4 regions of the Sporosarcina sp. P12(2017) genome follow, and region 1 is predicted to be linked to each of the others. Evidence: riboswitches for the same ligand, from Rfam matches in the RefSeq annotation. Region 1 holds a riboswitch; each other region holds the start of a gene.
What was found. A riboswitch is a leader RNA that binds a small molecule or an ion and turns the genes downstream of it on or off. The one in region 1 is predicted to bind cobalamin.
Positions count from the first base shown of each region.

Region 2: another riboswitch for cobalamin. It lies ahead of CSV80_RS10035 (ribonucleotide reductase N-terminal alpha domain-containing protein); the one in region 1 lies ahead of CSV80_RS10485 (hypothetical protein).
Region 3: another riboswitch for cobalamin. It lies ahead of CSV80_RS06485 (DUF4430 domain-containing protein); the one in region 1 lies ahead of CSV80_RS10485 (hypothetical protein).
Region 4: another riboswitch for cobalamin. It lies ahead of CSV80_RS07405 (ABC transporter substrate-binding protein); the one in region 1 lies ahead of CSV80_RS10485 (hypothetical protein).

Region 1 is NZ_PDYL01000011.1:72,538-77,083, forward strand. It holds gene CSV80_RS10475 (ABC transporter ATP-binding protein) at 1-316, shown strand, start outside; gene CSV80_RS10480 (ABC transporter permease) at 306-2,249, shown strand; gene CSV80_RS10485 (hypothetical protein) at 2,298-2,519, opposite strand; cobalamin riboswitch at 2,771-2,962, opposite strand; gene CSV80_RS10490 (MATE family efflux transporter) at 3,112-4,458, opposite strand; gene CSV80_RS10495 (GNAT family N-acetyltransferase) at 4,455-4,546, opposite strand, start outside.
Region 2 is NZ_PDYL01000010.1:133,938-138,483, forward strand. It holds gene CSV80_RS10020 (EutN/CcmL family microcompartment protein) at 1-16, shown strand, start outside; gene CSV80_RS10025 (BMC domain-containing protein) at 1-332, shown strand, start outside; gene mdh (malate dehydrogenase) at 419-1,369, shown strand; gene CSV80_RS17520 (hypothetical protein) at 1,744-1,914, shown strand; cobalamin riboswitch at 2,080-2,256, shown strand; gene CSV80_RS10035 (ribonucleotide reductase N-terminal alpha domain-containing protein) at 2,430-3,704, shown strand; gene CSV80_RS10040 (CdaR family transcriptional regulator) at 3,780-4,546, shown strand, end outside.
Region 3 is NZ_PDYL01000006.1:115,440-119,985, forward strand. It holds gene CSV80_RS06475 (pyrimidine-nucleoside phosphorylase) at 1-193, shown strand, start outside; gene deoC (deoxyribose-phosphate aldolase) at 213-875, shown strand; cobalamin riboswitch at 1,234-1,345, shown strand; gene CSV80_RS17625 (hypothetical protein) at 1,620-1,775, opposite strand; gene rpmJ (50S ribosomal protein L36) at 1,864-1,929, opposite strand; cobalamin riboswitch at 2,180-2,321, shown strand; gene CSV80_RS06485 (DUF4430 domain-containing protein) at 2,501-4,522, shown strand; gene CSV80_RS06490 (prenyltransferase/squalene oxidase repeat-containing protein) at 4,541-4,546, shown strand, end outside.
Region 4 is NZ_PDYL01000007.1:103,503-108,048, forward strand. It holds gene CSV80_RS07395 (YwiB family protein) at 1-205, shown strand, start outside; gene argS (arginine--tRNA ligase) at 202-1,869, shown strand; cobalamin riboswitch at 2,067-2,193, shown strand; gene CSV80_RS07405 (ABC transporter substrate-binding protein) at 2,334-3,320, shown strand; gene CSV80_RS07410 (FecCD family ABC transporter permease) at 3,313-4,305, shown strand; gene CSV80_RS07415 (adenosylcobinamide amidohydrolase) at 4,308-4,546, shown strand, end outside.

The DNA of each region.
Region 1 (4,546 bases):
GCAAAGAACGTCTGCCGCACGAGCATTTATCCATGATCCAAGCATCATTTTTGCGGATGAACCAACAGGCGCTCTTGACTCAAAAGCAGCATCCGATTTGTTGAACAAACTAAGTGATCTCAATATGAAGAGAAATGCTTCTATCGTCATGGTTACTCATGATCCTCTCGCCGCAAGTTTTAGTGAGCGCGTAGTGTTCATCAAAGACGGACAAATCTACACGCAACTGAATAAAGGAGACCAAACGCGTAACGAATTTTTTAATGACATCATCAAAACGCAAGGTGTGTTGGGTGGTGTGCAACATGACGCTTAATCAGCTGATTTTCCGCAATATCAAGAAAAACCTTAAACATTATTATGTGTATATCTTTGCTTTGGTTTTTAGCGTGGGCTTGTACTTTTCATTTGTAACGCTGCAATTTGATCCAGCATTGGACGATGCAACAGGAGGAGTGAAAGGTGCTGCAGCTATTAAAACAGGTTCAGTTTTTCTAATTGTTATCGTGTCTGTATTCTTGCTATATGCTAACAATCTATTTATTAAACGACGCAGTAAGGAGATTGGATTATTCCAATTGATCGGGATGACGAAAGTAACCGTTTTCCGTATTTTAAGTGTAGAGAATTTCGTGTTATATATCGGCTCTCTCGTTATAGGGATACTCTTAGGATTTTCGATGTCACGATTACTCATGCTCATTCTATTTAAGGTCACTGGTGTAACGGATGTTGCAACTTTACGTTTCTCTTCAGCAGCATTACTTCAAACGCTGATCGTATTTGCAGTAATCTTTGTATTGATTTTGATCATGAATGCGCTATTCATTAAACGACAAAGTATATTATCTTTGTTCCGTGTAACAACCGTAACGCAACAGCGGGTCAAAAAGATGACAGTATTTCAGGCGGTTGTCGGTGTGTTCGGTATTCTACTCATTGTATTCGGCTATTATTTATCATCCCGATTATTTAGTAGTGTGTTCCTAGGCGATCAGCTATTTCTGGTGATGATCATCATACTAGCTTCTGTCGTCATGGGAACGTATTTGTTCTATAAAGGCTCCGTTAGCTTTATCTTTAACCTGATTCGTAAACGTAAAGGAGGATATCTGAACGTTAACGACGTGCTGTCTCTCTCTTCAATTATGTTTCGAATGAAATCGAATTCTCTTCTATTAATGATTATTACATCCGTATCTGCGCTATCCATCGCATTACTCTCGTTAAGTTATATTTCGTATTACTCAGTAGAGAAGTCAGTAGAGCGAACTATTCCGGCCGACTTTACTATTCCTGATACTACGCGTGCAATGGAATTTACACAGGCACTTGAAAGTAAAGGCATCGCCTATACAGAGACAGCTATTGATCTATTGTCTACACCTGTTGGTTTATCAAGAGTTCTATCTATTCCGGGTGGGGATAGTCAAGATGTGAGTTATACCGATACAGAAATGATCGTCATTAGTGATGAAGCATTGCCAGAGTTAGACGTAGCAGAAAAGGAAGTGCTCTTCGTCAACTCTGATAATTTAACGGAAAACTTCATGAAATTCAAAGAAGATCAGCAAGTCGTTTTCCAAGGCAAAGAGCATGAGTATGATCTAACACTGAAAGGGACAGAAAGGGTAGTTGTTTTGCCCATACGTGTAACCTATGGTTTTGTAGTGGCGGTAGTGGATGATCAAGTGTTCCAGCAGATGAATGTAGATATAGATCCTTCCGTAGAATCCGAATTTACGGAATATCATGGAGTGGATATCGAGAATGAGAATGATCTAGAAAAAGCGAATGATATATTTAATGTGTTGGGAATAAACGACTGGGCAGGACATGAATCGAAGTTTGAGGAAAGAACGAAACAAATGCAAGGTGCTGGCATGATCATGTTCATCGTGGGATTCCTCGGCCTCGCTTTCCTTGTCACTTCTGGCTGCATCTTATACTTTAAACAAATGGACGAAAGTGAAGATGAAAAATCGAACTATACCATTCTTCGTAAACTGGGCTATACACAAACAGATTTGCTAAAAGGGGTTCAACGAAAGCAGCTATTTAATTTCGGTATTCCGTTAGTCGTTGGTCTCTTCCACAGCTATTTCGCGGTGAAATCTGGCTGGTTCTTATTCGGTACTGAAATGCTGGCGCCCACGATTATTGTGATGTTCATCTATACGGCACTATATTCTATATTTGGCTTACTTTCCGTATTGAATTACAAGCGTGTGATTAAAGATTCTTTATAACATAGTAACGCCCCTGACACATTAAGGTCAGGGGTGTTTTATTGCGATCTAGTTACTACCTACTAATTCAGCAACTACGATTTGATATGCTGTATCTAAATTAGCTAGTTGTTTACTTTTTTCTGCAGAGTCATTTGAAGTGTCTTCAGCAATTTGTTTCTTCACATTTTCCACTAGTATAGGAAGGGGGGTAGAGTGAGTGCTCACTCTATCCGACATCAATGTGTCCTTTAATAAGTTTGTAAAGTCATCGATTGTTTGATTGGGCATAATTCATTCTCCTCATCGTGTTTGTATGGGTTCGTTGACATAAAAAAACATCCGTCCGGTAAATACCTGGAAGGATGTTAAGTGGGAAGCCATGACGAATTAAACGGTTCGGCAGGAAATACACATATGTTGGATCGATAGAAACTATTTCGAAGCCACCTAATGAATGTCCTGATTCCGTTTTTTCGTACGTCGGCTTGTGTGTGATTTTTCATAAGCCGCACTTGACACCTCCTATCCGCGTAGGGTATTGGTGTGTACTGATCTAGGCAGGTCTCCTGGCTCGTCTTCAACGTATAATTCACCTTCCCATTTCCCTTGCGGTGAAACAGTGGTAACGAATTATACTCCAACTCACAGTTGCGGGACAGCATCGGTTTTTCACCGATTTCCCTTTTAAGCGTTTAAGAAAAAATAAACGCACCTATCTCTAACACGATATTCAGTTGCTCTTTCAGTATAGCACTCTTATTGATGAAAGGAACAAAAATAGTGCAACATTCTTTACTACAACACGTACTCACACTAATTCTATGGAACGCGCTGCTTAGAACAATGATTTATGTTTCCGTACTGTTCTATAGACCAATGCTTAGCCGATTAACGAATGTCGAGTAGCGTTCCTTTGATATAAATACACGCCAATAAATACGACAAGCTCAGAAGCGGGAATGGATAACCAAATACCATTCAATCCGAATATGCGTGGCAAGATCATCAAGAAAATCAACATGACGATGATTTCACGTGAAGCGGTAATCCAAGTGGCCATCCGTACATTGCCGACAGATTGATAATAAGTCATCATGACAAAGTTCGTACCTGTGAACAAATAGGCAATAAAGAATAGATTAATTCCGGTAGTAGCCAATTCTCTGACGGCTTGCGGGAAGTCTCCGAAAATCGATACGATAGGACCTGCTGCGAACTGTCCGACGAGGAAGAACACAGCACCCGCGATGACGACTGTGAGAGTGGCCTTTTTAACGGTTTCCTTCATCCTTATCCGGTTACCAGAGCCTTGATAATAACTGATCAGCGGCTGAATCGCACCACCCATCCCGAGGAATAGCATAAGCATGACACTGTGCACATAGTTCAAAATAGAGAATGCCGCAACACCTTCTGTACCGGCCATCCGTTCGAACGCAATATTATGTGTAATGGTAAAAAAGGAGATTCCCAACTCGGAAAGGAAGCTCGGGAATCCGATGAAAAGAATGGCTATGAACAGCTTTTTATTGAACTGTAAGCGAATCAATTTTAAGTTATTGTTTTTCTTAAAGAAGTGGGCGAGCAGTACTAACATGCCCATAAAGGAAGCGATAATTGTAGCGGTTGCAGCACCGGCAACACCGTAATCAAGAATAAATAAGAACACATAATTCAAAATGATGTTAATGACTGACGTCACAATTAGCCCTGCCATTGAGAGGTTCGGTGCTCCGTCGTTACGTACGAAAATACTAAATGTGTTTTCTACAGTAAAGATAAAGCCAAATAGTAAAATCACAAATAAGTATTGCGATACATAAGGGAATGTAGTGGTATTCGCACCAAGTGCGTATGCTAGCGAATCCCTAAAAATAAAGGCGGTTAAGCCTAATATAATGGTTAATAAGAAAATGGAAATGATTGCATGTGTGAAAATCGAACGAGCTTTAAGCACATCTTTAGCACCCATTGCCATCGAATATTTTGTGGCGGCACCTATACCAATCCATAAGGAAATAGCAAAAAAGATGGTATAAACGGGAGCCGAAATTCCGACTCCCGCCAATGCTTCTGCACCCAATCGATTACCGACCATGATACCATCCGCCACAATATTGATTGCCATCAGCAACATACCGACAGTTGACGGTATTAAATAACGTAAAAAGATACGTCCTACTGGCTCAGTATCCAATTTATTAAACTTGGGTGAAGAAGAACTCATTGCACAGGACTCCTTTGAAGATCAAGTTCCATGATGAGACAAGGGAATTCACCTACATCATCAATTTTACCATTTAACTTAAAACCGA
Region 2 (4,546 bases), on a different contig from region 1:
CGATCGGAATGATTGAGACAAAAGGATTGATAGGATCGATTGAAGCAGCAGACGCAATGGTAAAGGCATCTAATGTGGAGTTAGTATCACAGGAGATGGTGGATGGTGGTATCGTAACGGTCATCGTTCAAGGTGATGTCGGAGCAGTACAGGCAGCTGTGGATGCAGGTCGCGATGCAGCAGCGCGTGTTGGTGAATTGCTAGGTGCACATGTGATACCGCGTCCTGATGATTCAGTATATGGCATGGTGAAACCGCTAGTGCCAACTACTCCAGAAATTCCGAAAGTAAAGAAAGCGATAGAAGCCAAGAAGGCACCGAAGAAAGACTGAGGGCGGATTACCTAAGAGCATTTGCGAAGTTTTATTGGGCACAAACTCTTCGGTCATAATGAAATCTATAGAAAGGAGTGGTTTCCATGGCTTTCAAACGACATAAAATTGCAGTCATCGGAGCGGGTCATACGGGTGCGACTGCCGCATTGATGGCGGCGCAGAAAGAATTAGGCGACATCGTATTAGTCGATATTCCTGACCTCTCCAATCCTACCAAAGGTAAAGCACTCGATCTCCTTCAGACAAGTCCTGTGCAACAGTTCAATTCCCGCATCACAGGTACATCGAATTACGAGGATATTGAAGGCGCTGCAATGGTGATCATTACAGCAGGCGTCGCGCGAAAACCAGGTATGAGTCGTGATGATTTAGTTGCGACCAATGCGAAGATTATGCGTTCTGTTTCTGAACAAGTGAAGCGTTACGCACCAGACAGCATTGTGCTGATTTTAAGTAACCCGGTAGATGCGATGACATATGTTTGCTATAAAACAACCGGCTTTCCTAAAAATCGTGTGATTGGACAATCAGGTGTGCTCGATACTGCCCGTTTCAATACGTTCATCTCGGAAGAATTGAATATTTCTGTAGAAGATATTTCGGGCTTTGTCCTTGGTGGACACGGCGATGATATGGTTCCACTTGTGCGTTATTCATACGCTGGGGGCATTCCGTTGGATAAAATCATTTCGAATGAACGATTGGAAGCAATTGTGGAGCGTACTCGAAAAGGCGGCGGCGAGATCGTCTCGTTGTTAGGTAATGGTAGCGCGTATTACGCACCTGCTGCGGCTTTGGTAGAGATGGCGGAAGCAATTATCAAAGATAAAAAACGAATTATGCCATCTATTGCTTATTTAGAAGGCGAATATGGATATCAAAATATCTATTTAGGCGTTCCTACTGTTTTGGGTGGCAATGGTATTGAGAGTGTAATTGAACTCCCGTTAACAGAGGAAGAACAAACAGCGCTCGATCAGTCAGCTGATTCTGTCAAAACAGTGATCGAAATTTGCGAAAAGCAGTTGTCCTAATAACTACTGATCTCTCTAAGTCGTAAAGGGGACTTAGGGAGATATTTTTGTATAGGAAGAAGTTTTTTGGTGCATTTTAGTCATTAAATGATAGAGAAGTCAAAGATTATCTTAAAAGCTGACAAAAGTTAATAAGGAATTACAACTTTTATATTTACTTTTATTTATTTGCATGATACAATAAACAGAATTAACAGATTTATTAAATATGCCTTTATTACACTAGTTCGGTAATATATAAAGAACTCATTTCCTTTTGCCTTCAAAATGTAAGCGCTGTCAATAGGCCTTTTATTAATAAAAGCGAAGAAAATGTTCTTTTTTCCCCGACAAGGCATATACTATGAAAAATACAAATCCAGGAGGTAATTCTTATGCAAAACAACACCTATCAAAACAATTCAGCACTACCAGAGCAAAACGAAACGTTCTATTTGATCACAGGTTACTCAGAGAATGGTTTCATCCATGGGATTACATGGGAAGAAGCGTATGTTCAAGGATTGGCGGAGTGCGGCTGTCTATGCGAACAACAACTCATGTAAGTAATGAAGAAAGCTCGATACAGGGTGCCTAGCAAAAAACGATTGTGGATGTACTCACAGTAGTTTTTAGATAGGCACCCTGTTTAGTTGTGTCTTCCTTCTTATTGAAAACAAACGCTACCACCCTCTATGTTATCCATGATAAAATGAAATCAATCAAATAAATGAGTTTGCACGATGCGCTGGTACCTATCAAGGTATAAAAGGGAATCCGTAAACCGGAGCTGTCCCCGCAACTGTACACACGGACGACCGCTAGAATTAGCCACTATGGAGACATGGGAAGGCACTGGCGGAAGGATGAAGTGAAGCCAGGAGACCTGCCACGTATCGTCAAAGCGACACTTTCTTCGGGGGTTGAGGAGTGGAAGCAAAAAAGGTATCTGCATCTATGCATTTTTGTATGGAGTATATTAAAGTTGCCTGAATTTGTTTCCTCATTCACAACTATTGCAATCATCTTGCCGAAGAGGCGGAATGATTGTTTTTTGTTGTTTACGAAAGGAGACCGCGACATGAGATTATGTGAACAAAATGAGGAACGTATACACGAACGTGCACTGTTGCAGATATTGTATAAACAAGCAGAACAACAGCGTAGAAGACCAGTGTATTCAGGATTTCATCAAGTAGTAAGGAAACTGTTACAGGACGGGCTATACGGTCAATGGATCTATAACTATTCAGCAAGTGAAATCAAATGGCTTGGCCTACAGATTGTAGCTGAACGCGACCGACTGATACCTTCTGCACAATTGCAGCAATATATGAATGAATTTGTAACATCTGATTATCATGATAAGCGGATAGGACTGCCTCAGGAAAGGCTTATGCTCATAGCAATGGGCGCAATGCAAAATGAAACTGTCCAGCGCCTGCAGAAAGTACAGGAAGCATATTGGATGCTGAGCCATGGTTATGTGACTTTACCAGCTGAGATTATGTCATTCTTCGGTAAGACGTTCTATCAGCGAAAGACGAGAGTCCAGCAATATACAATGGATATCGCTGACGACAGAATTGCATCATTTTTATCAAGTAAGGTTAAAGAAAAGCATATACGTATACCCGATCATTTTATGGAACAAGTAAAAGCGTGCGGCTCTTGGAGTTTATTTGATGCTGAACAAATAGAGCGTATTTTTGGATGTTCATTTGACAACTTCAACAGTGAGAGATTTTCCCACGCTGCTGATAGTTCCTCTATGGGGCATAAAAAAGTCTCTGCCATCGGATTGATGAAACGGCTGCTTGGAAGTGAAGGAATTGTTGTGCATTTTCCTAATAAAGAACGACAGGAAAAAGCAGTATTATGCTCGTATATTCAATTACCGTACGTACTGCAGGAAACGGAGTTGGCACGTACTTGTACCATACTTGTACGTTTACTGAACGGCATTGAAAGTATATGGGGACGTACTATACAAATTGAAGTGGCAGGATGGGAAACCGCTATAGCTGAACAGAAAATTGCTTTACATTCAGAGAGGGCCCTTCTGTTTATTGAAGAGGTAGCCCGAGAGATAAATCGTTCCTTGGAGGTGGCATCTTGTCAAAGCGGAATGAATACTCCTCTGCGCAAAGCGGCCTCGGTTATGCATCGTTCGATATACCAGGCGACAAAACAACAGCAAATCGCCATGATCGATCGAATAACTGCAGAACAGCGCCATACCGATCAAGGCGGATCGGTCACGCTAGAGAAGTCTGCAACCATTGAAACAGCAGAACTATTACAACTGCTCATAAAGGCATGGAGCTGTGGAATTCCGGAAGTCCGACTTATCTGAATCACCTCTATTGTAGTGGAAACTGAAGTGGCGTAAACTAAGTAAGACTAGCAGTTTTCATCCGAGGTGAGACAGGTGTTTCAATTTGATACATTAGGACATGAAATAGTAACGGAATTATCGAATCTGATACAGCAGCAAGTGATTTTAACAGATAGAAGAGGCTTCATTCAAGCGAGTACAGAACCGGATCGAATCAATCAGTTCCATGAAGGGGCACTGTTAAGCATGCGCCAGAAAACGATGCTCCGTATGGCAGACGAGGAAGCGGAGCATCTGCAAGGGGTCCGTAGAGGAATTGTCTTGCCTATCATTATTGAAGAAGAGCCGATAGCCGTACTTGGCGTGACGGGTGATCCAGATGTGATTCATCCGCAGGCTCAGCTAATCTTACGCGTAGCGGAACTGTTCATCCAAGACACCTTGAAACGAAAGCAGAAGGATGAAAAAGTACGTGATGTGGAGTTCTTCGTCTTTGACTGGCTGACAGGATCAAAGAAAGATGAAAGATTTATGGAACGAGGGACACTGCTCGGAATCGACGTGACACTCTACAGTCAAGTGGTGGTTTTGGAAGTGCTGGATTTATTGGAACAGTTCTCCGTTGAGGAAATGGAGACATTTGAGTCGATTCAAAACATCCATCCTTCCATGAAAATGATCCGCTGGGCGCAAAATAAAATCTTATTATTATTACCTGAAATGAATCAGGAAACTGTAAAAAACGAGTTAGAGTTTTTATTGCTTCATATAAAACGGCGCAAGAAAGTACAAGTCGTCGCAGGTATAGGTGAATCCACACGGTATTTCGACTTAGCTAAATCATTCGCCCAGGCAGAACG
Region 3 (4,546 bases), on a different contig from region 1:
AATCGATTTGGCAGTCGGGCTGGTGCTGCACAAGAAGATCGGTGATTCCGTGGAAGTGGGCGAATCGCTCGTGACGATTCACAGCAATACGGAGGATATCGAAAGCGTAAAAGAAAAGATTTATCATGCCTATGGTGTGTCAGCTTCAAAAGTACAGCCTGTGACACTTGTGCACGACGAAATTACGAGATAATCAAAGGAGTGGTTCGCAAATGAATAAAGCACAAATGATCGACCATACATTATTGAAAGCCGACGCAACGAAAGACCAAGTCGCGGCGCTCATAAAAGAAGCAAAAGACTATCAATTTAAATCAGTGTGTATTAATCCGAGTTGGGTTTCATATGCCGCACAGCAGCTGAAAGGTACGGATGTGTTGGTCTGTACGGTGATTGGTTTCCCGCTTGGCGCGACTACCTCTGCAGTCAAAGCATTTGAAACGAAAGATGCACTGGCGAACGGAGCAGGAGAAATCGACATGGTCATAAACATCGGGGCCTTGAAAGACCGGGATGACGAATGGGTCGAGTCGGATATTCGTGCGGTAGTCGAAGCAGCTAACGGTACATTGGTCAAAGTCATCATCGAAACGTGCTTGTTGACCGATGAAGAAATCGTCCGTGCATGCGAGCTATCCGTCAAAGCAGGCGCCGATTTCGTCAAGACGTCGACTGGATTCTCGACAGGCGGGGCGACGGTACATGACGTGGCCCTTATGCGGAAGACGGTAGGCCCGGATATTGGTGTCAAAGCGTCCGGCGGTGTGCGTAGCGGAGAAGATTTCGATACGCTAGTCGAAGCGGGAGCCACGCGCATTGGCGCAAGCTCGGGTATTAGTATCGTAAAAGGCGAAGTATCAGACTCGAGTTATTAACAGATCCGTTACGGGACTGTTCTGCATATATGCAGGGCAGTCCTGTTTTTATGGGACTAGATAGTAGGAGTTGTCTAGTATTTGGTGGAAAGTAGTAATCATTTCTTTAGCAGCAGTAGGAAAACGTATGCAGTCGAAACATCAAATCTTCGGGCTGCTGTCACAACGGGAATTTTTAATTACATGAGGGCACTAGGAAGAAGATTACTAACACGGGAGAAACAAAGTTAAGAAAGAGACGTATTTCTACATGCGAAAGTGTAAAGGAATTACTTATTAGCTAATCTCAATAAAACAGAATCTCATTTAGACACACCATCTATTGATTTTACCCTGCTAAATTCATATACTGAGTAACAGTTATATAGAGTATTTTGATTTTTTGTTGAGTAAACGAAAAGTAAATAGGAATCAGGTTCAAAACCTGAGTGGTCACGCCAATGTAAACTTGCCATAGTATGTTTGCATGACGTCTTTCGGTAAAGGTTTGAAATGTGTATTATTTAATTTGTGTAGTCTAATTATTGAGCACGCATAGTCCCCATCTCTATCAGGAGGTGGGGATTTTTTACTGAATGATAATCTATTAATGATATGATTAGCAGTGTGTGTAGCAGTTTGATATAGTAAAAAAACGCTGGAAAAGCACCTTGACCACTACATAAACGAACACAGCTATCAGAGTGATAAAAGATTCAGAGAAACCAATTACGATTTGAAACTTGGTAAGTTTTATTTTGCCAATTACTTTTTATGCTGAGCAGCATTTGATCTTTTTCTCTGTTCAATTTCTTTGGTTAGAACTTCATTCATTTCATTATAGGATAGACCAGATTCTGCATTAAGTTTTTTTACTTCGTCTATATTCGTTCCAGCTACCGTATATTTTTTCTTATCCATATGATAATCTCCCTTTACGTTCTATTTTTCGGATAGGCGCCTATTTATGTTCCCTATACTCTTTATGACTGGCATAGAGCATCCTGTATTAACCTTGACTTTGTTTATGTTTGGGATTTTCGCAAATTGGCTTGACAGATGGTCTGACTTTCATGGTTTTTATCTCCTTTATATAGGTGTGCGATAATAGTGAAAACATCTAGGCACAGCAATCTTTTAACTGAATATATAAGTATGATTTCCTATATTTCATTTATTATGTACATTGATTTGAAAAAGCTTTCGCATCAATGGCAACCTCTTTGGAAATAAGAGGTTTTAGTTATAAAAACGCTAAAAACAGAACCCTACTCCAGTTACACCGTCTATTGATTTTACCTTACAAAAACTATATGCTTAGTAACAGTTACATAGAGTATTTTGGTTCTTTGTCTAGTATGCAAAGAGTAAATAGGAATCAGGTGAAAATCCTGAGCGGTCCGGCCACTGTAATAGGGAGAAAATGAGCCCTAAAGTCAGGAGACTTGCCAAAGTATGTAAACATGACACCTTCCGGTAAAGGGTGATTTGTGTATCATTCAATTTGTGCAGTTTAATTATTGAACATACATGGTCCCCATCTCATTCAGGAGGTGGGGACTTTTTGAATTCAATATTATTGCGCACCGTATACCTTTTATAATGAAGAAAGGAAGAGTTGGATGAAAAATACGAAGAATGCATTCATGAAATACAAAAACTATATCTACTACAGCCTTGTCGTCTTACTGCTATTTAGCACAATTACATATGCGACGACTTCTAATGAACAAGCCGCTGCATTTGATTTCAATGAAAAAGTAGAGGCTTCTACGCTGAAATTAGCTGGCGGCGGGGATGAATCTTCCGATACTGATACCAATAAGATGATAGAAAGTGATGCCAATCCAGAAGATGTATCGAAATCACAAGAACCGACAAATACGGACAAGTCACAAGAGAAACCGGAAGAAAAGCCGCAAAATCAACCACTCAACAAACCAGGAACTACCCATGCACCACTTAACTCATCGAAAACGGCTGACAAGACCAATACATCTGCTGAGGGCAACAACAAACCCGCACCAGAGAAAACAAAACCGAATACGAATACAGACATAGAAATCGTCGATGTGGCGGATCAACAAAATCGCTACTTCACGACGAACATCAAAAATAACGAAACAGTCACCGATCCGGTATATGTCGTCACCGTAAACCACTTGGACGATTCTCTCATTCCCCAGGAAATGAACGTGACGTTAAACGGTAAGCAACTGAATGACTTCACAGGCGAAATCACATTCATTGAAGGTACGAATGACATTCAATTCCAAGTTATCTATAAACAATCAGATAATAAACTACTTCGTGTCAGTCAATTGTACCGTGTGACGTTAAATAGTGAAGATATCATCATCACGACGGTCTTAAAAGATCAAACAGTGATGGAAGAGACGCTGACATTCACCGCGACAGCTGCGCAAGGGGAAAAAGATGCGAAGCTGAAAGTGGTAAGTAATCATCAAGAACTAAAACCACTAGCTGGGAGTTCGTATACAGCTACATTAGTTGAAGGGGAAAACACGTTCAAGCTCACCGCGCAACTACATGGAAAAAAAGCGGAACAGAGCTACACCGTGATCTATGAGAAAGAAAAAATCGCTATTTCATTGGAAACAGACTTAAAAGACCAACAAGCAAATAGCGAAGATTTTTCATTCTACGCGAAAGCTACTGCGAATGAAGTGGATGTACCCCTTAAGATTACCGTAAATGATCAACTGGTAAAATCGTCGGACGGCTCGAATTATAGTGTGCAGCTGATGAATGGAGCAAACACAGTCAAAGTCGTTGGACAATACGAAGACGAACAATTGGAACGGCAGTACACAATCACCTATAAAGATCCGAATGTGAATGAAAAACCACAAGTCGATCCGGATGCACCGAAACTGGTGACCGATTTGAAGTCCGGTAGCACAGTTAAAGGGGATATTAAGACGATCAACGTCTGGCCGGTAACCGCTTCGGGTGAACGCATTCGAGGGAAAAACGTTCAAGTGCAAGTCAATGGGGCGAATATTCCGTTCACATGGGATGACAGCGCGAAAACAAGTTATAAACTGACATTGCAGACGGGGAAAAACAACGTCACGATCAAAGTATGGGACGATGAAGCGCGCACGGTAACCGAAACATTCACGGTCACGTCAGTAGCACCAGCAGAAGACGGTGTCATCGGACAAGTCACGATCAGTCTGGAAGCTTCCGTATTAGGTATTCCTTATCTCATCAAGCCGACGAAGATGGATATACACCAAGGCGAAAAAGGTTCTTATATTCTGGATCAGCTACTTCGCAATAATGGATATGAATACGGCAAAACTGGAAACCTCGACAGTAGTTTCTATCTGCGTGACGTCAGTAAGCCAGGCATGCTAAACGGACTCCATATTCCTGATGATCTATGGGAAGTAGTCGAGAAGGTGTCCACCACTTCAAATCGGGACATCTACTCACCAGATAGCCTAAGTGAATTCGATTTCGCAAACGGCTCCGGCTGGATGTATAGCGTCAATGGCGATTACCCGAACTATGGATTCTCGGATGCGTATTTCCTTGATGGAGATGTGGTGCGCGTTCGCTACACCCTACATTATGGTAAAGATATTGGTGGGCACGACAGTTCTGGTACAAGTGATGCGAATTGGGATAAAGAATGGTAAGGAAAGAGAAGTGAAGGAATGAGA
Region 4 (4,546 bases), on a different contig from region 1:
CGTACAGATGCGATTGCCTTTCAGACAGGACGATGTCCGTTTCGGTACGTACGGTAATGGTCCTGCCGTTATGGATTTAGCCGTTCATACCAATCAACTGGAGTGGATACCAGGACGCTTTACAGTAGCGTACGACTTACATTCAGACGAAAGTTTATTAGGGAAATACCATTTGACAATAACCTACTCGGAGGTAACACAATGAATGCAGTAGAGCAGATTCAACATGAAATTAAAGTAGCATTGCACGAAGCGATTGAAAAAGCACAATTAGTCGAAGGTGCAGAAATTCCGGAAATTAAACTGGAATCACCAAGAAGTAAAGAGAACGGCGACTATGCAGCGAATATCGCCATGCAGTTAACGAAACTAGCAAAAAAGCCACCACGGGCAATCGCGGAAAGTATTTTGGAGCACCTCGATACGACGAACACAGCAATTGACTCCATTGAAATCGCTGGACCTGGCTTCCTCAATATCCGCTTAAAAACAGACAGCCTTGGAGATATCGTGAAGACTGTCCTTGATCAAGGAGCTGACTACGGACGTTCCGACAGTGGACAACAACAAAAAATTCAAGTTGAATTCGTCTCAGCGAACCCAACAGGCGACTTGCACTTAGGGCACGCACGCGGAGCTTCGCTAGGCGATTCATTATGTAATATTCTCGATAAAGCAGGCTATGACGTAGCGCGCGAATATTATATCAACGATGCAGGTAATCAAATAAACAACTTAGCGTTATCTATCGATGTTCGGTATTTCGAAGCACTTGGATTGGAAAAAGAAATGCCTGAAGATGGCTATCGTGGTGCAGATATTATCACGATCGCAAAAGGCCTGGTCGAACAATACGGCGACAAGTATGTCGATGTTCCAGAAGAAGAGCGACTTGCATTTTTCCGTGAGCACGGCTTGAATATCGAACTGGATAAACTGAAGAAAGACTTGGCGGACTTCCGCGTTCATTTTGATAACTGGTTCTCAGAGACGTCCCTATATAACAACGGCAAGATCGAAGTCGCACTTAATAAACTTCGTGAAAACGGCCATGTCTTTGAAGAAGACGGTGCCACTTGGTTCCGCTCCACTACATTTGGTGACGACAAAGACCGTGTACTGATTAAGCAAGACGGTTCATTCACATACTTAACACCGGATATCGCGTACCACCAAGACAAGCTGAGTCGCGGATTCGATAAACTCATCAATATTTGGGGAGCAGACCACCACGGATATATTCCACGTATGAAAGCGGCAATCCAAGCACTTGGCTATGACCGCGATACGCTCGAAGTAGAAGTGGCGCAAATGGTTCAGCTCTATAAAGACGGAGAAAAATTCAAGATGAGCAAGCGCACAGGAAAAGCGGTCACACTGCGTGAACTCGTGGAAGAGGTCGGCTTAGACGCTGTACGTTATTTCTTCGCGATGCGCTCAGGTGACGCACAAATGGACTTCGATCTAGATTTGGCAGTATCCAAATCCAATGAAAACCCTGTCTACTACGCACAATACGCGCACGCACGTATTTGCTCGATTCTACGTCAGGCAAAAGAACAGAACGTAGAAGCGTCAACAGAGAACGTCACGCTATTGCAAGATGAAAAAGAGCTAGAGCTACTGAAGAAACTCGGAGACTTCCCGAAACTAATCAGCGACTCGGCACGCATGCGCGCACCGCATCGTGTAACAACATATATTCAGGAACTAGCAGCTACATTCCATAGTTTCTATAATGCTAACAAGGTGCTTGATCCGGAAAATAAAGACCTTTCCGAAGCACGTTTGGCTTTGATCACAGCGACTAAAACGACGATTGCGAACGCGTTGAAATTAGTTGGCGTGCAAGCACCTGAAAGAATGTAATATATCAAAAATGGCCAAGCAGATTGACTGCTTGGCTTTTTTCTTTATGAATGGGAAAGGGGAAGGCAACGTTTCGCTGCGTTCCAGGCGGCCCCTCAGGAAAGCGTCCCCCTGCTGGAGCCTCACTCCCCATGTCATACCCAAACTCCTCCTATCCCCTGTACAACCAACACTATTATCGCTATAATAAGTCATAATTACATATCTTCTAAAAAGGTTCTCAAAACTTGAGATGAAAAGCGAAATCGGTTCAAATCCGATGCGGTCCCGCCACTGTATGTGCCATGCACAAGCCAGGTCACCTGCCTTTTTAGAAAATGAAGTTCCGCAGCAACCTACGAGGATAGGTACAGTGGAAGAAATCACGTATTGATTTCATCCCACCTGATCCTTCGAACTATCGAAGGTTTTTTTCATGTCTGCGGCTTGCGTAATGCTACACACATATTAAAGGAGGAACACACATGAAGAAGTTTTGGCAACTGATGCTGACGGCAATGCTTGCGGTACTACTACTCGCAGCATGCGGAAGTGACAGTAAAAAAGAAGAAACACCAGCAGATGAAAAACAAGCTGGCGAAGAAACAAACACAGAACAACAATCGACGGATACAACGAGTTATCCATACACCCTGACAGACGCGGCTGGCGAAGAACTTACATTTGAACAAGCGCCGGAAACTGTAATTTCATTAGTTCCAAGCAATACGGAAATTTTATTCGGTATTGATGCAGGAGATCAAGTCATCGCAGTAACAGAAAACGATGACTACCCTAAGGAAGTAACGGAGCTTGATACAGTAGGGGACTTTACGGTCAACGTGGAAAAAGTCATTTCATTGGAGCCGGAAGCAGTATTTGCACATGAAATGATGATGGGTTCAAGTGAAGAAGGATTGAATCAAATTCGTGACGCAGGCATCCCTGTGATCGTCGTACCAAATGCAGAGACATTTGACGAGACATATGAAACAATTGAACTGATTGGTGCAGTCATGGACAAAAATGTGGAAGCGAATCAAATCGTCGAAGATATGAAAACAAAAGTTGCGGATATTGAAAAGAAAGCAGCAGACATAACAGACAAGAAGCGCGTGTTTGTTGAAAACTCCGATGCACCTGAAATTTATACGCCAGGGAAGGGAACATTCCCACAGCAATTTTTGGATATGATCCACGCTGAAAACATTGTGACAGAAGAAGGCTGGATTATGATCAGTCCTGAAAAGATTGTAGATGAAAATCCCGATGTAATTTTGGCTATGTATAGTTATGTTCCAAACGTCGTAGAAAACATTAAAACTCGTGACGGGTTCGATGCGGTTACTGCGATCAAAGAAGATCAAGTCATTCAATTGGATGAAGATATTACAAGCCGTACAGGTCCACGTTTAGCTGACGGATTAGAATTGTTTGCAAAAGCAGTCTATCCTGAGGTATTCGGTGAATAAAACCGCTCTCGCCTATGTCGTGTCGATTGCCACGTTGCTTGTGGCAATTTGGCTCGGCGTATCGATCGGTACAGTGAAAATACCAATAGAGACGCTATGGAATCAATCGGACGCGACCGCAAGTAATATTTTGTGGAAGATCCGTATGCCTCGTGTGCTGCTGGCGGGAATCGTCGGTGCCTCACTGGCTATTTCAGGAGCCGCTTTCCAAGGGCTGTTGAAAAACCCATTAGCTGATCCTTACACCCTCGGAGTGTCATCCGGTGCCTCTGTCGGCGCCGTGATCACACTCTTTTTTGGTATTTCTCTACCGGTTCTTGGCGCATTCACCTTACCTGTATTTAGTATGATCGGTGCCGCAGTGACAATGTTTCTAGTGATCGGTTTTGCCCGTCTCGTCGATCGATCAATGAAAATGGAAACGATTATTTTGACAGGCATTATTTTCGGTTCGTTTCTTGGCTCCGTGCTGTCGCTGATGATCGCGTTAACACAAGAAGAACTCCGTCAGATCGTGGGTTGGCTGCTTGGTAGCGTATCCATGCGCGGATGGAATTATATTCTCATGGTACTGCCGTTTTTCATCATCGGTTCATTCATGCTGTGGCTCAATCGCCGCGAATTGAACGCTTTATTATTCGGTGAAGAACGCGCGCATCATCTTGGGGTCAATGTCAAACAGCGTAAATTAATGATTTTGCTAGGCGGTTCGGTATTAACTGGTTCTGCTGTTGCTGTGTCTGGGACAATCGGTTTCGTGGGCCTAGTTGTCCCTCATATGACACGAATGCTATGGGGTTCTGATCATCGTCACGTGTTGCCGTTATCATTATTCAACGGTGCCTCATTATTAATCATTTGCGATCTCGTCGCACGAACGATTATTTCGCCGGCTGAATTACCGGTCGGCGTCATTACAGCATTCATTGGCGCTCCGGTGTTTGCTTACATATTTTACAAACAACGTAGAAAAGGAGCGATGTGAAGATGTTGCAAGTGGAGAACTTATCAGGAGGCTACGGCAAAGAACCGATTGTGCGAAATGTGTCGTTCCACGTGGAAAAAGGAGAAGTTCTTGGGATTTTAGGGCCGAATGGTAGCGGAAAGTCAACCTTATTGAAAATCATTTCGGGAATTTTGCCGAAACAAAGCGGCAAGGTAATGATTGCAGGAAAACCTTCTGGCGCATATAGCCAAAAGCAATTCGCGCAGCAAGTAGCCGTCTT